Regions from separate parts of the Nonomuraea angiospora genome, predicted to be linked through region 2. Evidence: riboswitches for the same ligand, from Rfam matches in the RefSeq annotation. Region 2 holds a riboswitch; each other region holds the start of a gene.
The links. A riboswitch is a leader RNA that binds a small molecule or an ion and turns the genes downstream of it on or off. The one in region 2 is predicted to bind cyclic di-AMP.

Region 1: another riboswitch for cyclic di-AMP. It lies ahead of H4W80_RS26890 (C40 family peptidase); the one in region 2 lies ahead of H4W80_RS63905 (C40 family peptidase).
Region 3: another riboswitch for cyclic di-AMP. It lies ahead of H4W80_RS56415 (CHAP domain-containing protein); the one in region 2 lies ahead of H4W80_RS63905 (C40 family peptidase).

Annotation. Positions count from the first base shown of each region.
Region 1 covers NZ_JADBEK010000001.1:5,982,300-5,984,552, forward strand. Annotated here, with positions in the region: gene H4W80_RS26885 (3-isopropylmalate dehydrogenase) at 1-593, opposite strand, end outside; cyclic di-AMP (ydaO/yuaA leader) riboswitch at 693-835, shown strand; gene H4W80_RS26890 (C40 family peptidase) at 1,013-1,414, shown strand; gene H4W80_RS26895 (ROK family transcriptional regulator) at 1,448-2,253, opposite strand, start outside.
Region 2 covers NZ_JADBEK010000001.1:7,481,750-7,484,002, reverse strand. Annotated here, with positions in the region: gene H4W80_RS34005 (LuxR C-terminal-related transcriptional regulator) at 222-434, shown strand; gene H4W80_RS63905 (C40 family peptidase) at 461-1,411, opposite strand; cyclic di-AMP (ydaO/yuaA leader) riboswitch at 1,507-1,655, opposite strand; gene H4W80_RS33995 (amino-acid N-acetyltransferase) at 1,932-2,253, shown strand, end outside.
Region 3 covers NZ_JADBEK010000001.1:12,291,694-12,293,946, forward strand. Annotated here, with positions in the region: gene H4W80_RS56415 (CHAP domain-containing protein) at 127-801, opposite strand; cyclic di-AMP (ydaO/yuaA leader) riboswitch at 815-952, opposite strand; gene H4W80_RS56420 (Gfo/Idh/MocA family protein) at 1,070-2,023, opposite strand; gene H4W80_RS56425 (aldo/keto reductase) at 2,043-2,253, opposite strand, start outside.

The sequences.
Region 1 (2,253 bases), 1.5 Mb from region 2:
TGCCACAGGTCACCGGCGAAGGTGAGGACGTTGGTCTTGTGGACGAGCGTCAGCTTCTTGCGCGGCCGCGTGGCGGCCTTCTCGAACGCGTAGCGCACCACGCGCTCGACACCGTAGGCGGTGTTGAGCGACTCCTGGGTGGCGATCTCGTGCGGGGTGCCGCGCCGCATGGCGCCACCGGTGCCCGCGTAGAGGCCCTCGGTGCCCTCGCGGACGACGATCATGTCGATGTTCTCCGGCGGCGTGTCGGCCAGCGGGGTCGCCACGCCGGGGAACAGCTTGACCGGGCGCAGGTTGACGTAGTGGTCGAACTCGAAGCGCAGCCGCAGCAGCAGATCGCGCTCGAGGATGCCCGGCGGCACGCTGGGGTCGCCCACGGCGCCGAGCAGGATCGCGTCGTAGCCGCGCAGCTCTTCGAGCACGGCGTCGGGCAGCGTCTCGCCGGTACGGTGATAGCGTGCGGCTCCCAGGTCGTAGTGCGTGGGCTCGATCTTCGTGCCCACTGCCTCCAGGACCTTGAGCCCCTCGGCCACGACCTCGGTGCCGATCCCATCGCCGGGGATGACGGCCAGACGGATGTTACGCGACTCCATGGGCGGTACCTTACCGCGTCGTCTCGACTGACGAACACTTCATCTCATTTTCCGGACGCCCTCTTTGTCCGTATTGCGGTTCTTTGACCGTTTCGTTAAAGTCCCGACCAGCCTAATCCGCGCAGCCGCTGCGTGGAGTCGGGGACCCACTTCCCTCTGGGGCGAATCGGCATCCCATGTCGTAGGGCTACTTCCAGGCCCGAGCCCGTCAGCTAACCCGGCCGGCCGTATGGAAGGACAGACCCCTGTCTCGAATCGCCATTGTCCTGGCGGCGGGCGCCGCCGGGCTCCTCCTGGCCTCCCCAGCCCATGCCTCCACCAAGATCGACGACCTCACCACTCTGACCGGCGCCCAGATCAAGAAGATCCAGGCGAAACAGGCCCCGAAGCCCGCCTGGAAGATCGCCCTCAAGTTCGCCATGAGCAAGCGCGGCACCCCGTACGTGTGGGGCGGCGCCAGCCCGAGCGGATACGACTGCTCCGGGCTCATGCTCAGGGCGTACGAGCACGCCGGGATCGAACTCCCCCGCGTCGCGGCCGACCAGTACGCCGCGTTCGACAAGAAGATCGCCTGGAAGGACCTCAAACCCGGCGATCTCGTCTTCTTCCACGGCCTCGGGCACGTCGGGATGATCTCCCGGCCCGGCTACATGGTCCACGCTCCGCGCACGGGTGACGTGGTCAAGGAAGAGCGCCTGAGCTCCTGGCGCAGAGACTCCTTCGTGGGTGGCGTCCGCCCCGACCCCAAGGGCGTACGACTCTGGTCCAAGCTCAAGGAACAGCGCCTCAGCACGCCCACCACCCTCACCGCCACCCTGTAGGGACCCTCCGGCGTCCGCCTCCCCGCGCGACGGTCAGGGGAGGCGGGCGTCGAAGATGAGGTCCCAGGCGCGGGTCCTGGCGTGAGCCACCGCGCCCAGCAGGACGCCGCTGTCGCCCAGCGTGCTGGCCACCACCGACGGCCGCAGCGGGCCCAACTCGGCGATGCGGGCCTCGATGGCCTCCCCCAGGAGGTCCAGGTTGCGGCCCACGCCGCCGCCGAGCACGATCACCTCCGGATCCAGCACGGCCGCCACCGCCACCAGCAGCTCGCCGATGCGGCGGCCCTCGGACTCCACCACCGAGCGGGCGACGGCGTCGCCCTCGGCCGCCGCGTCGAAGATCTTCTTGGCCGTCTCCAGGCGCAGCCCGGCGGCGCGGGCCCTGCGGACCACCCCGGGGGCGGCGGTCACCGCCTCCGTGGCGCCGTGGGCCAGGGCGTCACCGGCCGATGGCGCCGGGTCCTCGGCCGCGGGCACGTACGAGACCTCCCCCGCCGCTCCCCGGGCGCCCACGTACAGCTCGCCGTTGATCACGATGCCCATCCCGACGCCGGTGCCGATGGACACCAGCGCGAAGTTGGACTTGCCGCGTCCCGCCCCGTGCACGTGCTCGCCGACGGTGGCCAGGTTGATGTCGTTCTCGATGACGAGGTCGGCCCCCATCGCGGCGCGCAGGCGCTCGGCCAGGTCGGGGCCGGGCAGGTTGGGGGCGAACTCAAGGCGGCCGAGCTCCGGGTCGTACACGCCGGGCGAGCCGACGACGGCGCAGGCGACGGCGTCCCAGTCGACGACCGCCTCGTCGGCGGCGAGCCGGCACAACTCTCCGACCAGGACGGCCA
Region 2 (2,253 bases):
GGGGAGCGCTGGTCAGGGCTATTCCGGAAGCCCCAATGTGATCACACTACGTTCTGACATATCGCGAGTGCGTCATATATAGCGGATCATGTCAATAGCGCTCGTCAAGTGCGGCGATTGTCATGCTTGACGACCTTTCCAGGATGCGTTTACCGTCTGCGAGGAGCGGCTTTGGCCCGTCTGTGAGGTCCAAGTTTCTGCTGTTGGGGGGAGGGCTCCCGATGGATGTGCTCACTGAAGGCGTTGAGCTCAGCCATGCTGATTTGGCGCTGCTGGCGGAGTTGGCCAAGGGAGTCACGGTCGATCGGGTTGGGCGGCGGCTGGATATCAGCGGGCGCACGGTACGCCGAAGATTACGGGGAATCTGCGACCGCATCGGCGTGGCCACGGCGATCGAGGCCGTGGCCTGGGCAGCCCGCCGCCAGCTGATCTAGCCGCGGCGGACCGCCGGGGTGCGGGCTCAGTCGGCGATGCGGACCGCGCCGGCGAAAGGCCGCCTCGCGATCGACGCGATCCGTACGACGTCACCCGTCTGCGGGGCGTGCACCATCATGCCGCCGCCGATGTAGATGCCCACGTGGTGCAGGTCGCTGTAGAAGAACACCAGGTCGCCCGGCCGGAGCTCCTCGCGCGAGATGTGCCGGCCGGCCGTCCACTGGTCGCCGGTGTAGTGCGGCAGCGAGATGCCCACGCGCTGGAACGCCGCCATGACGAGCCCGGAGCAGTCGTACGAGCTGGGACCCTCGGCGCCCCAGACGTACGGCTTGAGCTGCTGCGTGAGCGCCCACCGCGCGGCCTCCGCGGCCTTGCCCGAGCCCGGGATGGGCAGGTTGACGCGCACGGCCCGCGTGCCGGGCCGTCCGGCCTCGCCCAGGGCCCGCCTGAACAGGCTGCTCTCGACCTTCGCCACCAGCTTGGTGATCCTGTCGCGCTTGGTGTCGAGGTCGGTGACGAGCTTCTGGACCTCGTCGATGCGGGCCGTGGCGCTCTCCTTGGCGCGGGTGGCCGTGTCCATCGCCCTGGTGAGCTGGTTGATCTCCTCGCTCTGCTCGGCCTGCAGCGCGTACGAGGTCGCGGCGCGGTTGAGGAAGCCCTCGGGGTCGTCGGAGGTGGCGAAGGCGAGGGTCTTCATGCCGCCGGTGATGTAGGCGTTCTGGGCCAGCGCGACGGCCCTCGCGCGCTTGGCGGCCAGATCGGACTCGCTGGTCGTCAGCGTCTTCTGCGCGACCTCGGCGGCCTTCTTGGCGGACTTGAGCTTCTCCCGCTGGCCGTTGTACTGCTCGGTCAGCGTCTCGATGTCGGTGTGCAGCTTCGTGGCCTGGTCGGCGAGCTCTTTCAGGGTGGGCTCGGGATCCGCGGACGCCGAACCGACGGGGATGGCGAAGAGCAGCGCGGCGACTGTGAGACTCACCACACCGACGCGGCGCGCCCGCCGAGCCCGTTCCGGAGGGCGGGCATGCTTGCCCGCCGACTTCCCCCCACCGCTGAGCGTGGGCTTCACCAACCAGCTCCTCTCGTCGACGCCTACCGGGTTAGCTGACGGGTTCGGGCCGGAGCAGCCCTACCGAAAGACTCGGATTCACCCCGTGGCGGCGTCGGAGGTCGCCACCGGCGGTTCCCCGGCTTCTCTTGCGAGAATTGGGCGTGTCTCCCGCGCGACACGCGGGGAACATTGTCGCTGGACACTAATGCACTCCGGGTTCGTGCTCAACCAGAACTGCCAAGTCTGTAGAGGTTTCACAACCGAAGGGTCACAAGGTGATCTCGTGGGCACCCGTGCAGAAGAGGCCCTATGCCCCATTTGTCCGCGCTTTCGGCGGGAGCGAGCCGGCCGTGAGGTCCGGTGCCGATCTGACCACGAGATGTAACAAGATGGGCCGAGACATGGGAGTTAGGGCTGAGCCGTAATGAGATCTGTACCCTGGAGAACCATGGAGCAGGTGGCCGAGCTGACAGCGCCCGAGACCGCGGTGGTGGTCCGGCGTGCCCGCACGCCCGACGTGCGCATGGTCAGACGCCTGGTGGACACCTATGCCGGGGCGGGGCCGCGGCTTCTGGAGAAGGCCACGGTGACGCTGTACGAGGACGTACAGGAGTTCTGGGTGGCCGAGCGAGGCGGGCAGGTCGTCGGCTGCGGCGCGCTCCACGTGCTCTGGGAGGACCTCGCCGAGGTCCGCACGGTGGCGGTGGATCCCGAGTGCCGGGGGATGGGCGTCGGCCACCGGATCGTCTCCGCGCTGATCCAGCAGGCTA
Region 3 (2,253 bases), 4.8 Mb from region 2:
GCGGCCGAGAAGGAGCCGACGCGGGGGTGAACGCGACGAGCGCGCGTCCCGTTGCGGGACGCGCGCTCGTTCGGCGCCGGGCAGGAGGCGCCGAGGGGGAGGCTGGAGGCCTCGGGGGAGGTCCGGTCAGGAACGGTACTGCGGGTAGCCGTAGCCGACGACCTGGGACTTGGGACGGACGCGCTCCTCGACCTTGCCGTTGCCGGTGTTGCCCTCGACGGTCGAGATGGTGCCGTCGCCGTTGTCCTTCTCGACGAACCCGACGTGGTTGATGTCGTTGAGGTCCTTGCTGCCGCTCCAGGCGAAGAACACGACGGCGCCGGGCTTGGCCTCGGTGCCGAAGCGGTGGTTGGCCTGGAACCACTTGGCGTGGGCGACGGTCCAGGCGTCCCAGCCGATCTGCGGGCGGGCGCCGGTCTGCTCGCCGACCCAGGAGACGAACATCGCGCACCAGGCGGCGTTCAGGTAGTCGGCGCGGCTGCCGCCGTCACGGGCGATGGTCTCCGCGGCGCGCTGCGAGCTGGCGTACCACCGCTGGAACTTGGTGCCGCCGCCGGCCGCGTTCTCGGTGATGCCGACCTGGGACTTGGCGAGCGCCAGGACCTGGGCGGCGGTGACGCCGGCCTTGGCCTCGCGCGAGCGCTCGGCGTGGTCGGCGACGGTGGCGGTGTCGATCGGCTGCTTCTCCGCTGCGGTGGCGCTGGTCATGTGGGCGCCGAACGCGGTTCCGAGGATGGTTGCGCCGAGAAGGGCGCGGGCGATGTTGGTCTTCGCAGCAGAGGTAAAGCGGAAGGTGGCCATCGAGGGGGTTTGCTCCTTGCTTCCATGCCGCTTACCGGGTTAGCTGACGGGTTCGGGCGTGGAAGCTGCCCTACGGCACCGAAGTGCCGATTCACCCCAAAGGACGTGGGTCCCCGGTTCCGCCCGAGGGCGGATTCAGCGGTCACAGGACGGTCCTGTGATGTGTCTTGCGATGGTCGGACAAGTCCGGACAAACCGGACGTATGTCTCAAGAATGCCTTAAACGTAATGCATAAGGCAAGAGCGTTACAAATCGATAAAGGCCCAGCTAGACGACCTGCCTCCGGGCCTCGGCCAGAAGCCCCATCATGGCAAGGGATTCGTCGAGCGGCATGATCGAACTTTCGGTCCTGCCTTCGGCCGTCGCGGCCCGGACCTCGCGGAGCTCTCCGGCGTAGCCGTTGTCCGCCGGATCGAGGGTGTACTCCTCCGGCTTCATGGAAGGCCCGGACAGCCGAATCCGCGGCGTAGCCCAGAACGGCGCCTGGAGGTCCGCCCGCATCTGAGTCCCTACAACACTGGCCTGGTTCGGGTAATTCCCGAGCAACGAGGTCTCCACGAGAGCCTTCCTGCCACCCGGGTAGAGCAGGACGCCGCCGGCCTCCGCGTCGACGCCGTTGGGCGCCAGAGCGCCGGTGATCCGCAGGTCGGAGGGCATGCCGAGGAGCAGCTGGGCCAGCCCGAACGGGTAGATCCCGAGGTCCAGGAGCGCCCCGCCGCCGAGCTCCGGCGCCCACAGCCGGTGCTGCGGGTCGTAGGGCTTGGCGAAGCCGAAGGAGGCGTGCACCGAGCGCAGGTCGCCGAAGCGCTCGTCGGCCGCGATCTTCTGGATGAGCGGGTTGAACCTCATCCACATCGCTTCCATCAGGAACACGCCCGCCTCGCGTGCCAGGCGCACCATCTTCTCCGCGTCGTCCACGGTGGCGGCCAGCGGCTTCTCGCACAGCACGGCCTTGCCCGCGGCGATGGCGACCTCGGCCACCTCCAGGTGCTGGGCGTGCGGCGTCGCCACGTAGACGGCGTCCACGGCCGGGTCGGCGCAGAGCCGCTCATAGGAGTCGTACGCGGACTCCGCCCCCAGCGTGGCGGCCAGCGCCTGCGCCCGCCCCAGGTTCCTCGATCCGACGGCGGCCACCCGCATGCCGGGTTCGGCCGCGATGGCCTTCCCGACGGTCCGCGCGATATTCCCTGTCGCCGCTATGCCCCACGCAAAATCCCGCACGCGGGAGATCGTAGACGAATCAGGTCATGTTGAACGTGTCGGGGTCGGGTCCGATCCGCTGGCCCCTGCTCATCGCGCCGATGGCGGCCATGTCCTCGGCGTCGAGGATGAAGTCGAAGACGCCGATGTTCTCGGCGATGCGCGCCGGGGTGACCGACTTGGGGATGGCGACGTGGCCGAGCTGCAGGTGCCAGCGGAGCACGATCTGCGCGGGCGTCTTGCCGCACTTG